DNA from 3 places in the Ensifer sp. ENS08 genome. Region 2 is predicted to be linked to each of the others. Evidence: riboswitches for the same ligand, from Rfam matches in the RefSeq annotation. Region 2 holds a riboswitch; each other region holds the start of a gene.

Region 1 (7,121 bases), on a different contig from region 2:
AGGCGATCGGGTTGGCCGTGTAGGAACTCGAATGGAAGAAGGTCTTGCGTCGGTCGGCCGAAAGATGCGCCTCGAAGATCTCCGAGGTGCAAAGCGTCGCGGCCAGAGGAAGCGCGCCTCCAGTCAGCCCCTTCGAGGTGCAGAGAATATCGGGCGCGATCCCGGCCTGCTCGCAGGCAAACAGGCAGCCCGTCCGCCCCCAACCGGTCATCACCTCGTCGGCGATCAGCAGGCTGCCATGCCGTTCGGCAATGCGTTTCAGCTCGGACAGCACGGAAGCCGGATAGGTCTTCATGCCACCGGCGCCAAGCAGCAGGGGCTCGATCAACAGGGCGGCAACCTCGCCGGAAGCGCAAGCCTGTTCGAAGGCGTCGAGCGTTGCCTGCTCCCGGCCCGGCTCCGGAAAGGGCAGGCGATCGACGGCGAAGAGCAGCGGCGCGTAGGCGGCATTGAAGACGCCTCTTTCGCCGGCCGACATCGTGCCGATCGTGTCGCCGTGATAGCCATGCTCCAGCACACAGATCCGGCTCCGCGGCTGGCCGCTGTTGTGGAAGAACCCGAGCGCCATCTTCAGCGCGACCTCGACCGCAGTCGAACCGCTATCGGAATAAAACACATGGGCGAGCCCGGGCGGTGCGATCTCGATCAGCCCGCGCGCCAGGTCTTCCGCCGGTCCGTGAGTATATTCGGCGAAGATGATCTGGTCGTAGGTCTCCGTAGCCCTGCGGATCGCCTCCATGATCGTGGGGTGACGGTGGCCGTGGGTGATAACCCACCAAGACGAAATCGCATCGAGGATCGACGTGCCATCTTCGTCGACGAGATAGGCACCCTCGGTGCCGACGATGCGGCGCATCGCCGGTTCGAGGGCATGCTGGGTGAAGGGATACCAGACGGTGGAGCTTTTCATGCCGGCATCCCTCGAAAATCGGCGATGTTGAAATTCTCGGCGAAGGCGTGGCGCAGGCTGTCGGGCGTCAGCGGGTCGAGCCGCGGCAGCCGCCCGAGCCGGCGCACCCCGCCAAGGCGCGCGATGATCGCTTCGCTATCCTCCTGCGCGTCGCCGATGAAGGCGACGCCGAGAACGGGAATGGCGCGGCGGCGCAACGCTTCGAGCGACAAGAGGGTGTGGTTGATCGTGCCGAGCCCGGTGCGAGCGCAGACAACCACCGGGATCTGCCAGCGCGCGAAGACATCGGCAAAGACCGTGTGCTCCGTCAGCGGCACCAGAAGCCCGCCTGCGCCTTCGATCACCAGCGGTCGTTCCACCGCTTGCGGGGAAAGATGCTCCGGGTCGATGGTGACGCCGTCGATCCGTGCTGACAGGTGCGGCGATGCCGGTATTGCGAGCCTGTAGGCTTCGGGCAGGACGCGGTCACACGACAACCGGCCGAGCCGGGCGACGGTCTCGCTGTCGGTTTCTTCGTCGAGCCCTGACTGCACAGGCTTCCAGTAGCAACCGTCGAGCGCATCGGTAAGGGCTGCGGAAAAGATGGTCTTGCCGATGCCGGTATCGGTACCGGTGACCACGATACGGGTTTTCATGGCCGCTCCTTCGCGATCGCGATCTTCAACTGCTGCAGCATCTGCACGATTGCGGCCCGGTCGACGTTGAGGGTGATGGCGATCCGAAGACGCGCGGTGCCTTCCGGCACCGTCGGCGGGCGAATTGCCCTGACATCGTAACCCTCGGCGCGCATACGGGCGGCGATGCGGACCGCTCGGCCGTTATCACCGATCGGGATGGGCAGGATCTGCGAGCCGCTGCCTTCGATGCCGAGCACCTCGGCGAGCGCCCGGTTGGCGAAGGACCTGAGGCCGTCGAATGCGGCGCGGCGTTCCGGCTCGTCGACGAGGGCGGCGAGCGCTTCACGCACCGCGGCCGCGATGAGTGGCGAGGGCGCGGTCGAATAGATGAAATTGCGGGCGCGGTTGACGAGATAATCGCAAAGCACGGCGCTTGCTCCGACCAGTGCGCCGGAAACACCGAGCGCCTTGCCGCAAGTATGCAGCATGACGACGTTCTCCCGGTCCTCCAGCTCAGCGGCGAGACCGCGACCTTCCGGCCCGAAGACGCCGGTCGCGTGCGCCTCGTCGATGACGAGAAAGCCGTCATGCTGCGCGGCAAGCGCTAAGAGGTCGGCGAGCGGCGCCCGATCGCCATCCATCGAATAGAGGCTTTCGACGGCAATCCACGGGCGCCCTGTGCCGCCGGCGCGGCGCCATTGGCCGATGGCATCGGCAAAGGCGTCGATATCGTTGTGCGCTGCCGCAACCGCATCGGCCTTGCTCGCAGCGATGCCTTCATGGGCGCTCGCATGGATCAGGGCATCGTGGACGATGAGGTCGTCGCGCTGCGGCAGCGTCGAAAACAGGGCAGCATTGGCGGCGTAGCCGCTGCCGAAGAAGAGCATTCGTTCCGCGCCGAAGAAGGTGGCCGCTTCCGCCTCAAGCGTCTCGTGTTCTTCGTGATTGCCGCGCAACAGCCGTGAGCCGCCGGAGCCGACCGGCACGCCGCGCGCGATGGCACTCGTTATCGCCGCCTTCAGCCGCGTCGAAGCGGCGAGCGCCAGGTAGTCGTTCGAGGTGAAGTCGAGGCCGCCAGCGGGGGCAAGTGCGCGCCGGCGGCCCTTGCGATCAAGGCCCTCCAGCGTCTTCTCATAGCGCGCAAACAGACCCAGGGTCATTCGGCCGCATCCTGCCTTGCCGCCGGAGCCATCGGCTTCAACCCCAGGCGTCGGAAGAGCGCCGCATCATGGTCCTCGCCGGGATTGTCGGCGGTCAGCAGGGTTTCGCCGACAAAGATCGAATTGGCGCCGGCGAAGAAACCGAGCGCCTGCGTCTCGTCGCTCATGTCGGTCCGGCCGGCCGAAAGCCGGACATGCGATAGCGGCATCAGGATGCGGGCAAGCGCGATGGTGCGGACGAAATCGATCGGATCGACGGGCGCTGCATCGGCCAGCTTCGAGCCCGGGATCGGGATCAGCATGTTGATCGGCACGCTTTCGGGCGGCACCGGCAGATTGGCGAGCGTCACCAGCATGGAGATCCGGTCGTCGGCGGTTTCGCCCATGCCGAGAATGCCACCGGCGCAGACCTTGATGCCGGCATCGCGGACATTCGCGAGCGTCTCCAGCCGGTCGGCAAAGCTGCGGGTGGTGATGATCTCGCCGTAGAAGCGTTCGGAGGTATCGACATTGTGGTTGTAGTAGTCGAGCCCGGCCTCGGCGAGCCGTGCGGACTGGTCCGGCGTCAGCATCCCGAGCGTCATGCAGGTTTCCATGCCAAGCGCCCGCACACCGCCGATCATGGCGACGATCGCGTCCATGTCGCGGTCCTTCGGGCTGCGCCAGGCGGCCCCCATGCAATAGCGCGTCGCACCGCCGTCGCGCGCCTGTCGCGCCTCGGCAAGCACACGCTCGACCTCCATCAGCTTCGATGCCTTGAGCCCGGTCGGATAGTGGGCGGACTGGCTGCAATAGCCGCAATCCTCGGCGCAGCCTCCGGTCTTGATCGAGAGCAGCCTGCTCATCTGGATGGTGTTGGGATCGAACTGCGCACGATGGACCGTGTGTGCGCGGTAGAGCAAATCGTTGAACGGCAAATTATAGATTTTTTCAGCTTCCGCTTGGGTCCAGCGGGATTCGCCCGCGTCACCCGGTGTAAAATTAGCGCCAGTTGATAGGGTTCCGTCCAGCATTTCGGCTCGTCCTCCAGGTCATTGCAAACGCGAAATAGATAGAATCTGATATTATCTATAATTTTATCGACCAACAAAGTTCGCAAGCACCCAGATGGAGAGTTTCTGTTAGAACATACCCTTAAGGTTGTATTTTTGACCGTGAGTGAATCTGGAAACCGCCGAGACGGGGCAACAATCACCAATCAATCGGTCGCAGCTCCCATTTCCGAAATCGGGCGTACCGCACCCGAGAAACAAGGACGCGGCTCGGCTTCTCCGGTGTTTTTCGACCCGCTCCACCCGGTTGCCCTACCTCCTTTCATCACGCCGCCAACGCTTCCGCTTTCTCGTCGCAAAATTATAGATAATTTTTTCGGCAGATGAGATCGCATGGCACACGAATGCTGGCTCTTGACAAAAACCGTCCCGAACGGTCAGCTTGGAGCATTCACCAGGGGTGTCCCGCCAAGGGGCTGAGATTCTGCTATGCGGTTTGCGCGGCGCAGTGACCCGTTGAACCTGATCCAGTTCATACTGGCGTAGGGACGGTGCAGACATCGCTGCCGCAAACGTCGCCTTCACGCGACCATTCAACGGCAAGGCGTCCTTCCCCTTCCTTCGCTCGTGAACTGGGTCTCCACAATCGGAGCCTCGGCATGCACACCGCCAACACCATCCCGCTTCCCTCACGACGGCCCGCCCACGCCTCGCGGGAACACTGAGCCATGCGGATCCTCGTCAAAGGTGCCGGCGTCGCAGGGCTCTGTCTGGCGCATGAACTTAGCGCCCGCGGTGTCGCGGTGACGGTTGTCGAGCAAAAGCCAGGCTTTGCCGGCGCGGCCTCCTGGTTTGCCGGCGGCATGCTGGCACCCTGGTGCGAACGCGAAAGCGCCGAAGAGGTGGTGCTGACGAAGGGCATCGGCGCCATTGACTGGTGGGACGACGCCCTGCCAGGCGAGGTTTCCCGAAACGGCACGCTTGTCGTCGCCCCGCCACGGGATGCGGGCGAACTCAAGCGCTTTGCCTCACGCACCTCCGGCTTCGAATGGCTCGACGCCGCCGCGATCGAACGGCTGGAACCGGCGCTTGCCGGACGTTTCCGCGAGGCGCTGTTTTTTCCCGGTGAGGCGCATCTCGACCCGCGCCGGGCGCTGAGCCGGTTGCGGCAGAAGCTTGTCGATCACGGCGTCACCTTCCTCGATGAGACGAGCGACGATGGCCACCACGATCTCGTCGCCGACTGCGCCGGCGCGGCACGCATCGGCGAAAAGCCGGGCCTGCGGGGCGTGCGCGGTGAAATGCTCTACCTGCAGACAAGCGACGTGGAGCTGTCGCGGCCGGTCAGGCTCATTCATCCCCGCATCCCGCTCTACATCGTGCCGCGCGGCGGCGGCCTCTTCATGTGCGGGGCTACGATGATCGAGACGGATGACGGCGGACCGATCACCGCCCGCTCCCTCATGGAACTGCTGAACGCCGCCTATGCGCTGCATCCGGCCTTCGGCGAAGCGCGCCTCGTCGAAACCGGCGCCGGCGTCCGCCCCGCCTTCGCCAACAACCTGCCGCGCGCCCTGCGCACCGGGCAGACCATCACGATCAACGGACTTTACCGCCATGGCTTCCTGCTTTCGCCGGCCCTGGCGGCGGAAGCAGCCGACCTCGCGCTTGCGCAGGACCTGAAGGGAGATGCCGCATGAGACTGACCGTCAATGGCGAGGATCACGACCTCGCCGTCACCACCCTCACCGAGCTTCTGGCCGCCCTTGATTTCGAAGGCGACTGGCTCGCCACCGCCGTCAACGGCGAACTGGTGCACCGGGCCGACCGTTCGGGTCATGCGCTCAGCGACAGGGACCGGATCGAAATTCTCTCGCCGATGAAAGGAGGCTGAGACATGCTGACGCTTTATGGACAGGACCTGCGCTCACGGTTGTTGCTCGGCACCGCCCGCTACCCCTCCCCCGCCGTTCTGGAAGATGCGGTGCGATCGTCAGGCACTGGGGTCGTCACGGTCTCGCTCCGGCGCGAAACCGCCGGAGGCCGCCAGGGCGGCGCCTTCTTCGAACTGATCCGGGCGCTCGGCGTGCACGTGCTGCCGAACACCGCCGGCTGCCACTCGGTGTCAGAGGCGGTGTTGACGGCCAAGATGGCGCGCGAGGTCTTCGGCACCAACTGGCTGAAACTCGAAGTGATCGGCCACCACGATACGCTGCAGCCCGATGTCTTCGGGCTGGTCGAGGCGGCGCGCATCCTCTCGGCCGAAGGGTTCGAAGTCTTTCCCTACACCACGGATGATCTCGTGGTTGCCGAACGGCTCGTGGAAGCCGGCTGCAAGGTGCTGATGCCCTGGTGCGCGCCGATCGGCAGCGCCATGGGGCCGCAGAACATCCAGGCGCTCAGGGCAATGCGGGCCAGCTTTCCCGATGTGCCGCTGATCGTCGATGCCGGCATCGGCCGGCCCTCGCACGCAACGACGGTGATGGAGTTCGGCTTCGATGCCGTCCTGCTCAACACCGCCGTCGCCGGCGCCGCCAAGCCCGCGCTGATGGCCGCTGCGTTCGCGGGCGCGATCGATGCCGGCCGGCAGGCCTTCGAGGCGGGCATGCTCGAACCGCGCGATTTTGCCGTCCCTTCCACCCCCGTCATCGGAAAGGCGGTGTTTGCGTGAAACTTGACCCCTTCTATCTCATCGTCGACAGCACGGATTGGATCGAGCGGCTGGTGCCGCTCGGCGTCAAGCTGGTGCAGCTACGCGTCAAGGATCGTACGGAAGCGGAGATCCGCCGCGAGATCCGCGCGGCCAAGGCCGTTTGCGACGAGCAGGGCTGCCAGCTCATCGTCAACGACTACTGGCAACTGGCGATCGCGGAAGGCTGCGACTTCGTCCATCTCGGCCAGGAGGACCTGGCGGAGGCCGACCTTACTGCAATCCGCGCCGCCGGCCTGAAGCTCGGACTCAGCACCCATGACGAGACGGAACTGGAGACAGCACTTGCTGCCAAGCCCGACTATGTCGCGCTCGGACCGGTTTACCCGACCATTCTCAAGGCTATGAAGTGGGCGCCGCAGGGACTGCCGCGCCTTGCCGCCTGGCGGAACCGTGTCGGGTTGCTGCCGCTGGTCGCCATCGGCGGCCTCAACGTCGAGCGGATCGCCGGCGTCTTCGAGCACGGCGCCGACATCGCCGCCGTCGTTACCGACATCACCCGCAACGCCGACCCGGAAGGCCGGACGCGCGAATGGATCGCCAGAACCGCACCGTGGCGATAGGCACGTGCCGGACCGCGGGTAGCAGTTTCGCGGTCAGGCGATCTCCAGCTGCGAGAGCCAGGAGGCGTCCAGGCCACGCTTGCGACAATAGGTGGCGAGCCGCTGGCGGGTCGGCCCCGGCCGGTCGAGGCCGAGGTAACGGGAGGCGTTCTTCCAGAAGATGTTCTGC
Region 2 (7,121 bases):
GCGGTCGAAGGCCCCGCGCAAGAGGCGCGAGACATCGGTCAGAAGCATTCCAATGGTTTCGGATTCTAGCTTGAAGGGCATCATGATCGTTCACAGGTGATATAATAAGTTTTACTTATCATACCCTGTGAAAACGTTCAACGCGGAAGGCCATCTTTCCCTTGCCAGTTTAACGGTAAAACTTGCAAGGATTCAACGTATTACCTTCGCAATCCCGCGCGGGACCGTCGTTGTTGTGTCTCAGCCCTCAAGCTCCTCGCGCAGCATTTCGAGCTCCAGCCATTCCTCTTCCATGCGAGCGAGGTCGGCACGCAGCTTTTCCAGCTCCTGCGCCAGCTTCGCAAAAGCATTTGGATCTTTTGTGAAAAGATTGGGGTCCGCCATCTTTTCTTCGCGCTTGGCAGCCTCGGCTTCCGCCTTGGCAATCTCTTTCGGCAGGTTTTCGAGCGCGAATTTCTGCTTGTAGGAAAGCTTACCCTTGGCAGCCTTCGGCGCTTCGGCGACAGGGGGCGCCGCCTCGGCCTTGGCCTTTTCCGCCTTCTCGGCCTTGCGCTTCTCCTCGATCGCGCCCTTGCGCTGCGCCATCATGTCGGAATAGCCGCCGGCATACTCGATCCAGCGTCCATCCGGCGCCTCCGGATTGGCCGGCGCAATCGTCGAGGTGACGGTGCGGTCGAGGAAGTCGCGATCGTGGCTGACGAGGATCACCGTTCCGGCAAAACCGGCGACGATCTCCTGCAGGAGGTCGAGCGTCTCGATGTCGAGGTCGTTGGTCGGCTCGTCGAGGATCAGAAGGTTGGTTGCGCGCGCGAGGATGCGCGCCAGCATCAGCCTTGCGCGCTCGCCGCCCGAAAGCTCGCGGATCGGGGTGCGCGCCTGCTCCGGCTGGAACAGGAAGTCCTTCATGTAGCCGGTGACGTGGCGCTGCTCGCCATTGACCAGCAGGTTGTCGCCGCGCCCGTCGGTCAGGTAGTGCGCCAGCGTTTCGTCGAGATTGAGGTCTTCGCGCTTCTGGTCAAGCGTCGCGATTTCCAGATTGGTGCCGAGCTTGACCGTGCCCGTATCCGGCTCGATCTGCCCGGTCAGGATCTTCAGGAGTGTCGTCTTGCCGGCGCCGTTCGGGCCGACCAGACCGATGCGGTCGCCGCGGTGCACGCGGATCGAGAACGGCGCGACGATGGTGCGCTCGCCATAGGCCTTGGTGACCTTCTCCGCCTCGATCACCAGCTTGCCCGATTCCTTGGCGTCGGCGGCCGTCGCCTGTACCGTTCCCTGCGGCCCCTTGTGGCCGCGATAGGTCGCCCGCATGGTCTGCAGCTCACCGAGGCGGCGCATGTTGCGCTTGCGCCGTGCGGTCACGCCGTAGCGCAGCCAATGTTCCTCGCGCTCGATCGCCTTGCCGAGCTTGTGCTGCTCCAGCTCCTCGGCCTCCAGCACCTCGTCGCGCCAGGCCTCGAAATGGGCAAAGCCGCGGTCGAGCCGCCGCGACTGGCCACGGTCGAGCCAGACGGTCGCGGTCGAGACCTTCTCCAGGAAGCGCCGGTCGTGCGAGATCAGAACGAGCGCCGAACGGCTGCGGATCAGTTCGTCTTCCAGCCATTCGATCGTCGGCAGGTCGAGATGGTTGGTCGGCTCGTCGAGCAGCAGGATATCCGGCTCCGGCGCCATGACGCGGGCAAGCGCCGCGCGACGCGCCTCGCCGCCCGAAAGGCGCTTCGGGTCTTCCTCGCCGGTCAACCCCAGGTGCTGCAGCAGATAGGCGACGCGATAGGGATCGTCACTCGGGCCGAGTCCTGCCTCGGCATAGGCCTGCACGGTGTCGTAGCCGTCGAAATCCGGCGCCTGGTGCAGATAGCGGATGGTCGCGGAGGGATGGCGGAAGATTTCGCCCGACTGCGCCTCGGCCAGACCCGCGGCAATCTTCATTAGCGTCGACTTGCCCGAGCCGTTGCGGCCGACCAGACAGATGCGGTCACCCGGTTCGACTTGAAAATTGGCGCCGGCTAGCAGCGGCGCGCCGCCGAAGGTGAGGAAGATGTCGTCGAGTTTCAGAATGGGAGGCGCCAAGGCTCAGGCTCCGGAAAGATCATAGGGGCGGGCGAGCACAATGGCGCGACCGCTCTGGAGAGTGAAGCGAAGGGGACCCTCCGCAACGTTGGAAACGGTTCGGGACGAGCCGAACGGCAAGGTGAAATCGTCGAGCGGATAGCGCGCATTGACGATCGAAAGACCGGTAAGCTCGGTCAACCCGAGCACCGAGAAGAGGCAGCCCTTGGGTAGGTCGAGGTCGAGCGAGCCGGCCAGCAGCGGATAGGCCTCTTCCTCGCCCGAGGTCATCAACACGGAAAGGCCACGCTCGGCAAGGGCGACGGCATGCAGCAGGTGCATGAAGGCGTGATCGCTGCGGGTACCGCCGAGGGCGCCGGCGAAAATCAGGCGATCGGCTCCACGCGACAACGCCGCCTCGACCGCGATCTCCCCGTCCGTCGCGGCCTTCGCCGCCGGATAGGGCTCGCGCGGGACGGAGGCGTAGTCCGCAAGGAGGGCTTCCTCGGTCGAGTCGAAATCACCGACCCAGACATCCGGCACGATGCCGAGCAATCGGGCATGGCGCATGCCGCCGTCAGCCGCAATGAAGCGACTTGCGGCCAGCTGGTGAGCCAGCCGGTCGGTCAGCGAAAGGGCGCCGCCAAGCAGAATGGTGAAGGTCGATCGAGCCATGGCAAAGCCCATAGCGCAAAGGACCGCCGAAGGAAAACGAAGAAAACCGTCGACCGAGCGGTTCTCGATATTTTGGTCAGACCGTCAATGCCCCTCGGGCACCGGATCGGGGAAAAGCATGCCGGCATAAATGCCGGGAGTCGAATCCGGAATTTCGACGGCGCCGGCCACCCGCTCGTAGAACTTCGCCGGCCCGACGCCGCCGATAATCGCGTAGCCATAGCCGGCCTCGCGCATCGCCGTGAGGCTTGCAAGCAGCAGCGCCTCTCCGATCCCCTGTCCGCGCATGCTTTCGTCGACACCGGTCGGACCGAAGAAGCCGAGTGCCGTTACGTCGTGGCAGGAAAAGCCGACGATCTTTTCGTCATGGACCGCGACGTGCATGCGCGTCGGGGTGGAGGAAAAGGCGGCTTCCGCCTCGCCCGCCCATCCGGCACCGAAAGTCTTTTCAATCCAGGAAACGACCAGGCGGCGCTCCGGCGCCATGGCGCGGCGAATGCTGATGCCAAGGCCAAGCTTCGACTGAGGTTCAGCCGGCAGGGCATAAAGTCGAACAAGCATATCGGGCATGACATTTCCTCCTCGCTGCCGTTGTGTAGCGCAGTTGGCGGCATACGCAAACACGAGCCATTGTGCTGGCCAGGCGTCCCCTTGCTTCGCCGTAAACATCGCTTGCCATGGGACCGAGGCAGCGGTAAATCTCTTGCCGCTCTAACGGGGTGCCTCCCGACCGCATTGCGGCCGGAGGCTGAGAGGCGTCAAAACGCCAACCCGCGGAACCTGATCCGGCTCATACCGGCGGAGGGATTAGACGCGATCGGATCGATACGCCCTTTTCCCATGCAACAACGAACTTTGGGAGAGAGGTCCTCGCCATGTGCAATTCATCGCAACTTAAATTCTTTAGCCGGCTAGCCCTTGCGACGGCCGCAAGCCTTGTTTTCTCCGGCGCCGCGACCGCCGCCGACAAGACGCTGACGGTGTACACCTATGAGAGCTTCATCACCGAATGGGGCCCGGGCGCCAAGGTCGCAGAAGCCTTCGAGAAGACCTGCGAATGCAAGGTCAACTATGTCGGCGTGGCCGACGGCGTCGAGTTGCTCACCCGCCTGAAGCTCGAAGGCGAGGCCTCCAAGGCCGACATCGTGCTTGGTCTCGACACCAACCTCGTTGCGGAAGCCAAGGCAACGGGCTTCTTCGCGCCGCACGGCGTCGAGGCAACCGGCGTCACCGTTCCCGGCAACTTCTCCGACGACACGTTCCTGCCCTATGACTACGGCCACTTCGCCGTCGTCTACGACACCGAAACGCTGAAGACGCCGCCGAAGAGCCTAAAGGAGCTGGTAGAAGGCGATCCGTCGCAGAAGATCGTCATCGAGGATCCGCGAACGTCGACGCCGGGCCTCGGCCTCCTGCTCTGGGTCAAGGCCGTCTATGGCGATGAGGCGGGTGCCGCCTGGACGAAGCTGAAGGACCGCGTTCTGACCGTCACCCCCGGCTGGTCGGAAGCCTATGGCCTCTTCACCAAGGGCGAGGCGCCGATGGTGCTGTCCTACACCACGTCGCCGGCCTACCACATGGTCGCGGAAAACACCGAGCGCTACCAGGCCGCTGCCTTCTCCGAAGGGCACTACATCCAGATCGAAGTCGCCGGCATGACCAAGAACGCCAAGGAGCCGGAACTGGCAAAGCAGTTCCTCGCCTTCATGACCGGTCCGGACTTCCAGTCGATCATCCCGACGACGAACTGGATGATGCCGGTCGCAGCCACCAAGGAGCCGCTGCCGGACGCCTTCAACAAGCTGGTCAAGCCGGAAAACACCTTCCTCCTGCCCTCGGAGGAAGTCGCCAAGAACCGCAAGGCCTGGATCGACGAATGGCTTGCCGCCATGAGCAAGAACTGAGGCCGGATTGTTCGCACTGCGCGAAAATCGCATGACAGTGGTCGCCGGGGCAGCCTGCCTCGGCGTCTTCGTACTTTTCGTCGGTCTTGCGATCGTCGCCTTGCTGAGCCAGACGGGCGGCGCGAGCGACGATGCGCTGTTCGACGCCTACATCTGGCGCGTCACCCGCTTCACGCTGCTGCAGGCGACCCTCTCGACGTTGCTGTCGGTGCTCTTTGCCATCCCCGTCGCCCGGGCGCTGGCGCGACGGCCGCAGTTCCCCGGCCGCATCTGGCTGCTGCGCTTGATGGCGCTGCCACTCGGACTGCCGGTTCTGGTTGGCGCACTCGGGCTGATCGAGATCTGGGGGCGGCAGGGTTTCCTCAATTCCGGCCTGCGCTGGCTCGGCCTCGCGCAGCCCGTCAGCATTTACGGCCTCTTCGGTATCCTGCTCGCCCACGTCTTCTTCAACATGCCGCTTGCGGCGCGCCTGTTCCTGGCCGGGCTCGAGCGCATCCCCGCCGAATACTGGCGCAGCGCCGCCAATCTCGGCATGCCGTCACCGGCACTCTTTCGCTTCATCGAATGGCCCGTCCTGCGCGGCCTCCTACCGGGTGCCGCCGGCCTCGTCTTCATGCTCTGCGCCACCAGCTTCACCCTCGTGCTGACGCTCGGTGGCGGGCCTGCGGCCAGCACAATCGAAGTGGCGATCTACCAGGCGCTGCGTTTCGATTTCGATCCGCCGCGCGCGATCGCGCTGTCAGCCCTGCAGATCGCCATGACCGGCCTGCTGCTGCTCCTGCTTCGTCATCTGGCGACCGAGCCGGAAGAGGGCATGACCGGTGGCCGCACTGTGCGCCGTTTCGATGGCGCGTCAAGGATCGCACGCCTGAGTGATGGCACCTGGATCACGCTTGCCTTTCTGTTTCTCGGCGCGCCGCTGGTCGCGGTTCTCATCTCCGGACTCGAAGCCGATCTGCTGAAGCTCGCCCGCGATCCGGCGGTGCACCGGGCGCTGCGGACGAGTGCGGCAATCGCGCTCGCCTCGGCACTCGCCTCCGTCACCATGGCAGCCGTGATGATCCGGGCGGCGGCAACCGCCACCGCGCCGCGTCACGCGACGTCGCTCTCCCGCGGCTTTGCCGGTGCCATCGGTGCCAGCACCTCGCTGATCCTCTTGGTGCCGCCGGTGGTGCTCGGCGCCGGATGGTTTCTGCTTTTGCGTCCCTTCGGTGACGTCGCGCGCTTTGCACCTGCCATCGTCGTTGCGATCAACGCGCTGATGGCGCTGCCCTTCATCCACCGCATCCTCGCGCCGGCAATGGCGACCCATGCGGCACGGTCCGAACGGCTGACGGCAAGCCTTGGCATTCGTGGTTTTGATCGTCTGCGATGGATCGACTTTCCGGCGCTGCGCAAGCCGCTATTGATGGCCCTTTCCTTCGCCATGGCGCTGTCGCTCGGCGACCTCGGCGCCGTCGCTCTCTTCGGCAGCCAAGACATGGTGACGCTGCCGTGGCTGCTCTATAGCCGTATGGGCAGCTACCGCACCGCCGACGCCGCCGGTCTCGCCCTTTTCCTCGGGCTTCTCTGCCTGATATTCACCATCCTCGGCACGGCCAATGACAGCCGGCCGGAAGGACGCAAAGCATGATCGATCCCGTTCCCGCGATAGAGTTGCGCGATGTCGAGGTCCGCTTCGAAACGGCCAAGCTCACCTTCGATTGCACCATCGCCAAGGGGGGCATCGTCGCTGTCGCCGGTGCCTCGGGCTCCGGCAAATCGACGCTGCTCCACCTCATTGCCGGGTTCGAGGATCCCGATCGCGGCGAGGTGCGCATTCTCGGCGAGAACGTTGCCGATCGGGCGCCGTCGGAACGGCCGGTCTCGATGATCTTCCAGGACAACAACCTCTTCGCCCATCTCGACGTCGCGACCAACATCGGCCTCGGCATCGACCCGGCGCTTCGGCTGAGCGCAACCGACCGCGAGAAGATTGAAGACGCGCTCCGCCGCGTCGGGCTCGAAGGCTTCGGGAAAAGGCTGCCGCCGACGCTTTCAGGCGGCGAGCGCCAGCGCGTCGCCCTCGCCCGCGCGCTTGTGCGAAAGCGCCCCCTGCTGCTGCTCGACGAGCCCTTCGCAGCGCTTGATCCCGGCATGCGCGCCGGCATGCGCACGCTCCTGCGGGAACTGCACGAGGAGGAAGGCAACACGATCCTGGTGATCACACACCATCCCGAAGACGTGAAGGCCCTGGCCGACGGCGTGCTTTTTCTCGACCAGGGGCGTATCATCGCAAACGACACCCTCGACCGCTTCCTGGCGCGGCGGGACAATGCGGCGATCGACCGCTTTCTCGGCAATACTTGAAGGATGGATCGGATTCTCCACGCCCTTGGCCGATTGCCACAATTTGACCGCGGCGGGACAATGCGGCGATCGACCGCTTTCTCGGCAATACTTGAAGGACGGATCGGATTCTCCACGCCCTTGGCCGATTGCCACAATTTGACCGCG
Region 3 (7,121 bases), on a different contig from region 2:
GCAGCCGGCCTTTTCCATCTTGCTCATCAGACCCGGAAGAGCGGCTTCCGACGAGGACGTGCCGAGCACCAGGAGCAGTTCTTCCTTGATGTAACGGATCAGCGCAACGATCGAGAAGCCATTGTAGCGGGCGACCGCGCCAAGAACGACGAACACGAAGAGGAAGGACGTGATGTAGAAGGTGCCGATCAGCATCGCCAGGTTGGCGATCGAGCCGACGCCGTATTTGCCGATGGTAAACGCCATCGCGCCAAAGGCGCCGATCGGGGCGGCCTTCATCAGGATGCCGACGAGCTTGAAGACCGGCAGCGTCAGCGCGTGCAGGAAGTCGACGACGGGCTCTGCCTTCTTGCCGACCATGGCAAGCGACAGACCGAAGAGCACGGAGATGAACAACACCTGCAGGATGTCGCCATCGGCAAAGGCGCCGACGAGCGTCGTCGGGATGATGCCCATCAGGAAGCCGGTGATCGTCTGCTCATGCGCCTTTTCGGCATAGGTGGTCACCGCCTTGACGTCGAGCGAGGCCGGATCGATGTGCATGCCGGCGCCCGGCTGGACGACATTGGCGACGATCAGGCCGATGATCAGCGCGAGCGTCGAGAAGGTCAGGAAATAGATCATCGCCTTGCCGGCGACGCGGCCGACCTTGGCAAGATCGGTCATGCCGGCGATGCCGGTCGCGACTGTCAGGAAGATGACCGGCGCGATGATCATCTTGACGAGACGGATGAAGGCGTCGCCGAGCGGCTTCAGCTCGGTGCCGAGCGACGGATAGAAATGGCCGAGCAGGATGCCGGCGGCGATCGCCACCAGAACCTGGACATAGAGATGGCGATAGAAAGGTGTCTTGCCGCGCGGTTCCGCGGATTGTTCGATAATCATGAGATCCTCCACTGGACCCAGTCCGGCGTCATGCCGGGCCTCCCGGGTCAATTTCCGATGCGCGACAGCGCGGGCTGTCATGAGGATGTCATTTGCAACGGTCGTGCCAGTTGGCCGCGGCAGGAACCAAGCCTTTGAATTGATGAGGATGTTTTGTGCAGGCGGCTCGGTGCGCACAAAGAGTTGAGCGGATTTCCGCACAAGCCATCTGGAAGACTGAGCGAAAAAATGCACAATTGGGCCATGTTCAACGCCCTGTCCGCCCCCCTCAATCTGGCAGATCTCGACCAGTCGATGCGCCGCACCTGGCTGGTCTTTGCCGGCCTTGCCGTCGCGCTGCTTGTCGCCGCGCTCCTGCTTGCCGGCGAGTACGGCCGAAGCCAGGCGCTCGAAACTGTCGATGCCCAAAGCCGGATCGATGCCAATCTGAAGGCCTCGCTGCTGCGCGCCGTACTCGAACGCCAACGCTCGACGCCGCTGGTGCTGGCCGACGATGTCGAGGTGATGGCAGCCCTTTCGACCCGCGGCACAGAGGCGCTGCAACGGCTGAACGAGAAGCTGCAGGCGCTGGCGACCAACACGGACGCCGCTGTCATCTACGTGATCGGCCCCGATGGCGTCGCCGTCGCTGCCAGCAACTGGCGCGAGCCGACGAGTTTCGTTGGCAACGACTATGCCTTCCGCGAATATTTCCGCATGGCGATGCGCGACGGCAAGGCCGAGCATTTCGCCATGGGCAACGTCAGCAAGCGGCCGGGCCTCTACATTTCGCGTCGGGTCCAGGGTCCTGACGGCCCGATCGGCGTCGTCGTCGCCAAGCTCGAATTCGACGATGTGGAAGCCGAATGGCTCGCCTCCGGCAAGCCGGTCTACGTCACCGACCGGCGCGGCATCGTGCTGATCACCAGCTTCCCCTCCTGGCGCTTCATGACGACCAGAACAATTCCACGCGACCGCGTCGCCGCCATCCGCGACAGCCTGCAATTTGGCGATGCCTCGCTGCTGCCGCTGCCCTTCCGCGACATCGAGCCGACCAGCGATGGCTCCAGCGAGTTGCGCGCACTGTTGCCGGGCGAAAGCGAACGTCGGTTCCTCCGGGTCGAAACCATGGTTCCGACCACCAGCTGGCGGCTGGAGCAGCTAGCACCGCTCGATGGCGCGATCTCGGCGGCAACCCGCGAGGCCCGGCTGATTGCCCTGGCCCTCCTCGCACCGCTGCTCGCTTTTACCGCGGTCCTCCTGCGCCGCCGCCAGACGCTGGCACTGGTGTCTGCGCGCGATCGCGCCGCGCGCGACGAGCTGGAGACCCGCGTGGCGGAGCGCACACATGACCTCAGCCTTGCCCGCGATCATCTCGAAACGGAGATCGCCGACCACCGGCGTACTGGCGAGAAGCTGCAGGCGGTGCAGCAGGAACTGGTTCAGGCGAACCGGCTGGCGATCCTTGGCCAGGTGGCGGCCGGCGTCGCCCACGAGATCAACCAGCCGGTCGCGACCATCCGCGCCTATGCCGACAACGCCCGCACCTTCCTCGAACGCGGCCAGCAGCAGACCGCGGTCGAGAACCTTGTCAGCATCGCCGAACTGACCGATCGGGTCGGCACCATCACCGACGAACTCAGAAGCTTCGCTCGCAAGGGCCGCTTCGTCGCCGAGCCGACGCCCATGCGCGACGTGATCGAGGGGGCGATGATGTTGCTGCGCAGCCGCTTTGCCGGCCGCATGGATGCGATCGTCATCGACCTGCCGGAAAATGGCCTCAGCGTCCTCGGCAGCCGCATCCGGCTCGAGCAGGTGCTGATCAACCTTTTGCAAAATGCCCTGGAAGCGCTCGGCACGCGCAGCGGCGCCGAGATCCGCGTGCGCTGCGAGGACGGTCCCTCCGGGACGGTTTTGCTCGTCGTTGCCGATAACGGCCCAGGCATTCCCCTGCACATCCACGAGGATCTGTTCACGCCGTTCAACACCTCGAAGGATGAAGGGCTCGGCCTCGGCCTTGCCATCTCCAAGGAGATCGTCGCCGACTATGGCGGCGATATCACCGTCGAAACCAGCGACAGGGGCACCGTCTTCACGGTTCGCCTGAAGAGGGCCTGAGCGATGCAGCCGACCGTCTATCTCGTCGACGACGACAACCATCTGCGAAAGGCGATGACGCAGACGCTGGAACTCGCCGGCCTCGCCGTTACCCCTTTTGCCAGCGCTGCCGAAGCGTTGAAGACGCTGGATGCGAATTTCGACGGCGTCGTCGTCAGCGATATCCGCATGCCGGGCATCGACGGCCTCGCCTTCTTCCGCCGCATCGAAGCTTTCGACGCGGATCTGCCGGTGATCCTGGTGACCGGCCATGGCGATATCCCGATGGCAGTGCAGGCGCTGCAGGATGGCGTCTACGACTTCATCCCCAAACCCTTTGCCGCCGACCGGCTGGTGCAGAGCGTGCATCGCGCGCTGGAAAAACGCCGGCTCGTGATGGAAAACCGCGCGCTGAAACGGGCCGCCGAGACGGCCGGCGACAACCTGCCGCTGATCGGCCAGACGCCGGTCATGGAACGTTTGCGCCAGACGATCCGGCACATTGCCGATACCGATGTCGACGTGCTCGTCGCCGGCGAGACGGGCAGCGGCAAGGAGGTGGTGGCGACGCTGCTCCACAATTGGAGCCGACGCCGCAACGGCAACTTCGTGGCGCTGAATTGCGGGGCGCTGCCCGAAACGGTGATCGAAAGCGAACTCTTCGGCCACGAACAGGGCGCCTTCACCGGCGCCTTGAAGAAGCGCATCGGCCGGATCGAGCATGCGAGCGGCGGCACGCTGTTCCTCGACGAGATCGAGGCGATGCCACCGGCGACTCAGGTGAAGATGCTGCGCGTTCTGGAAGCGCGCGAAATCACGCCGCTTGGCACCAACCAGGTTCGTCCGGTCGATATCCGCGTCATCGCGGCTGCCAAAATCGATCTTGGCGACCCGGCGCAGCGCGGCGATTTCCGGGAAGACCTCTACTTTAGATTGAATGTCGTAACGCTGTCGATCCCGCCGCTGCGCGAACGCCGAGACGATATCCCGCTGCTCTTCTCGCACTTCCTGACCCGGGCGGCCGAGCGCTTCAAGCGCGACGCGCCTGTGGTCACATCGGCCGTGCAGAGACATCTGATGACGCATGCCTGGCCGGGCAATGTGCGCGAGCTCTCGCACTTTGCAGAACGCGTGGCGCTTGGTGTCGAAGGTCCGCTGGGACAGCCGATTGCGCCCGCCGAACAGTCTGGATTTGCGCTCCCGGAACGGCTCGAACGCTACGAGGCGGAGATCCTGAAAGAGGTGTTGCGGGCTCAGCGCGGCGACGTCAAGGCGACGATCGAGGCGCTCGGCATTCCGCGCAAGACCTTCTACGATAAGCTCCAGCGCCACGGCATCAACCGTGCCGATTACGCCGAGCGGGCCGCACCGGAAAAGGCCGGCCGCTAGCGTCAAATCCGAATCCGCAAACACATGCAATAGGTGCATCTTTGTCGGCAGGCGAATTCACGCTTGACGACCCGGGCCGATCGATGGCTATGATCTAGGCATTCACCAGGGGGGTCCCGCAAGGGGCTGAGATTCTGCTGGATGGCCGGATTGCCGGCTGTGGCGCAGTGACCCGTTGAACCTGATCCAGTTCATACTGGCGTAGGGACGGTGCAGATATCGAAGCCAGGATTCCGTGCGTCCAGCATCTGGCGGAGCGTCTTTCATCCTTCCGGCATCAGAACTGGGTCTCCAATTGCAAACTTGGAGCCTTGTCATGAATATTGCCACCAAACCCGCAGCCCTCACGGTCACGCAAGGACCGCTTCCCGCCTCCCGCAAGATCCACAAGCCGGGCGTGCTTCATCCGGATATCCGCGTGCCGATGCGCGAGATTGCGCTCCACCCGACGTCGGGCGAGCAACCGGTTACGGTCTATGATTCCTCCGGCGCCTACACCGCCGACGACGCCGAGATCCGCATCGAGGACGGCCTGCCGCGGCTGCGCCGCAACTGGATCGTCGACCGCGGCGATGTCGAAACCTATGAGGGACGCGTGGTCCGCCCCGAGGACAACGGCTTTGTGAGCGGCGACAGGCTGACACCGACCTTCCCGTTCCAGCATGCGCCGCTGAAGGCCACGGGCGGCCGCGCGGTGACCCAGCTTGCCTATGCCCGCGCCGGCATCATCACGCCGGAAATGGAGTTCGTGGCGATCCGCGAAAATCTCGGCCGCGACGCGGCGCGTGCGAAGGTCCGGGACGGCGAAAGCTTCGGCGCCCACATCCCCGATCACGTGACACCCGAATTCGTGCGCCAGGAAATCGCCAGCGGCCGGGCGATCCTGCCTGCCAACATCAACCACCCGGAATCCGAGCCGATGATCATCGGCCGGAACTTTCTGGTGAAGATCAACGCCAATATCGGCAACTCCGCCGTCACCTCGTCGATGGCGGAAGAGGTCGAAAAGATGGTCTGGGCGACGCGCTGGGGCGCCGACACCGTCATGGACCTTTCGACCGGCCGCAACATCCACAACATCCGCGAATGGATCATCCGCAACTCACCGGTTCCGATCGGCACCGTGCCGCTTTACCAGGCGCTGGAAAAGGTCAACGGCATTGCCGAGGACCTCACCTGGGAAGTCTATCGCGACACGCTGATCGAGCAGGCTGAACAGGGCGTCGACTATTTCACCATCCATGCCGGCGTCCGGCTGCACTACATCCCGCTCACCGTCGATCGCGTCACCGGCATCGTTTCGCGCGGCGGCTCGATCATGGCCAAGTGGTGTCTGCATCACCATCGCGAGAGCTTCCTTTACGAGCATTTCGAGGAAATCTGCGACATCTGCCGCGCCTATGACGTCTCCTTCTCGCTCGGCGACGGCCTGCGCCCCGGCTCGATCGCCGATGCCAACGACGCGGCACAATTCGCCGAACTCGAAACGCTCGGCGAGCTCACCAAGATCGCCTGGGCCAAGGATTGTCAGGTGATGATCGAAGGCCCCGGCCACGTGCCGATGCACAAGATCAAGGAGAACATGGACAAGCAACTCGCCGTCTGCGGCGAGGCGCCGTTCTACACACTCGGACCGCTGACGACGGACATTGCGCCCGGCTACGACCACATCACGTCGGGCATCGGCGCGGCGATGATCGGCTGGTTCGGCACCGCCATGCTCTGCTACGTCACGCCGAAGGAGCATCTCGGTCTTCCCGATCGCAACGACGTCAAGGTCGGCGTCATCACCTACAAGATCGCCGCCCATGCCGCCGATCTCGCCAAGGGCCATCCGGCCGCCCAGGTGCGCGACGACGCGCTATCGCGCGCGCGCTTCGAATTCCGCTGGGAGGACCAGTTCAACCTCTCACTCGACCCGGAGACGGCCCGTAACTTCCACGACGAGACACTGCCGAAGGAAGCGCACAAGGTCGCGCATTTCTGCTCCATGTGCGGCCCGAAATTCTGCTCGATGCGGATCTCGCACGACATCCGCGCAGAAGCGCAGAAGGAAGGCCTGGAGGCAATGGCCGCGAAATACCGCGAGGGCGGCGACCTCTATATGCCGGTGGAAGGGGCGGCTGGCGCGGCCGAGTAGACGACAGAGACTCGTTGAAGGGGCCAGTCACGGCCCCTTCAGTTCACTCAGGGCTCCGCCTCCCGCCTCGGAAGCGGAAGCGGCGATCGCCAAGGCTCTCCTCCTCCGTCATGCTTGGGCTTGAGCCGAGCATGACGGAGGGTGGGAGGCGCGCCAACGACCCCGTTCAATCAACAAACATGCAACGTCCTCTGTCCCTCTCGCGACGCCTCAGCGATGAGGGCGATCATCTGTATGTCGTGGCCGCCGCCAGAGGCCCGCACCTTGCGCTCCGTGTCGCCCGTCCCCCCAATTGCTTGTCCCCACATCGATTGAACGATATGCAAGGCGCACGCAAAAGTCGCTGTCGGCGAAATTCATTCGCAGCGGGCAGCCGAACTGTACCCGCGCAAAAGTCCTGCAGGACGACGCAAGAACGCCGTTTGCACAAGGAGAATGACTTGAGGACATGCCTGTTGAGACTGACGGCCTTGTCCATAGGAGCCCTTGCAGCATTCGGCGGAGATCTGCCGCGCCTCAACGGTGACCGGGGCTTTGCCGGGGGCCTTTCCTGGATTTCCGCTGCCCATGCGGACGACGCCGATGCCGGCGGCACGAATGGTGAAGGTGCCGCGGGCGGCAGCGACCAAGG

Evidence for each region. A riboswitch is a leader RNA that binds a small molecule or an ion and turns the genes downstream of it on or off. The one in region 2 is predicted to bind thiamine pyrophosphate.
Region 1: another riboswitch for thiamine pyrophosphate. It lies ahead of thiO (glycine oxidase ThiO); the one in region 2 lies ahead of thiB (thiamine ABC transporter substrate binding subunit).
Region 3: another riboswitch for thiamine pyrophosphate. It lies ahead of thiC (phosphomethylpyrimidine synthase ThiC); the one in region 2 lies ahead of thiB (thiamine ABC transporter substrate binding subunit).

The regions. Positions count from the first base shown of each region.
Region 1 is NZ_JACVBF010000008.1:16,110-23,230, forward strand. It holds gene IB272_RS18590 (adenosylmethionine--8-amino-7-oxononanoate transaminase) at 1-910, opposite strand, end outside; gene bioD (dethiobiotin synthase) at 907-1,545, opposite strand; gene IB272_RS18600 (8-amino-7-oxononanoate synthase) at 1,542-2,687, opposite strand; gene bioB (biotin synthase BioB) at 2,684-3,700, opposite strand; TPP riboswitch at 4,126-4,246, shown strand; gene thiO (glycine oxidase ThiO) at 4,408-5,379, shown strand; gene thiS (sulfur carrier protein ThiS) at 5,376-5,573, shown strand; gene IB272_RS18620 (thiazole synthase) at 5,577-6,350, shown strand; gene IB272_RS18625 (thiamine phosphate synthase) at 6,347-6,952, shown strand; gene IB272_RS18630 (amidohydrolase family protein) at 6,986-7,121, opposite strand, start outside.
Region 2 is NZ_JACVBF010000004.1:237,179-244,299, forward strand. It holds gene IB272_RS13195 (MarR family transcriptional regulator) at 1-81, opposite strand, end outside; gene IB272_RS13200 (ABC-F family ATP-binding cassette domain-containing protein) at 241-2,067, opposite strand; gene IB272_RS13205 (thiamine diphosphokinase) at 2,071-2,721, opposite strand; gene IB272_RS13210 (GNAT family N-acetyltransferase) at 2,806-3,291, opposite strand; TPP riboswitch at 3,427-3,545, shown strand; gene thiB (thiamine ABC transporter substrate binding subunit) at 3,597-4,625, shown strand; gene thiP (thiamine/thiamine pyrophosphate ABC transporter permease ThiP) at 4,633-6,258, shown strand; gene thiQ (thiamine ABC transporter ATP-binding protein) at 6,255-6,974, shown strand.
Region 3 is NZ_JACVBF010000011.1:118,206-125,326, reverse strand. It holds gene IB272_RS22175 (dicarboxylate/amino acid:cation symporter) at 1-885, opposite strand, end outside; gene IB272_RS22170 (ATP-binding protein) at 1,129-2,982, shown strand; gene IB272_RS22165 (sigma-54 dependent transcriptional regulator) at 2,986-4,350, shown strand; TPP riboswitch at 4,448-4,576, shown strand; gene thiC (phosphomethylpyrimidine synthase ThiC) at 4,667-6,490, shown strand; gene IB272_RS35400 (hypothetical protein) at 6,946-7,121, shown strand, end outside.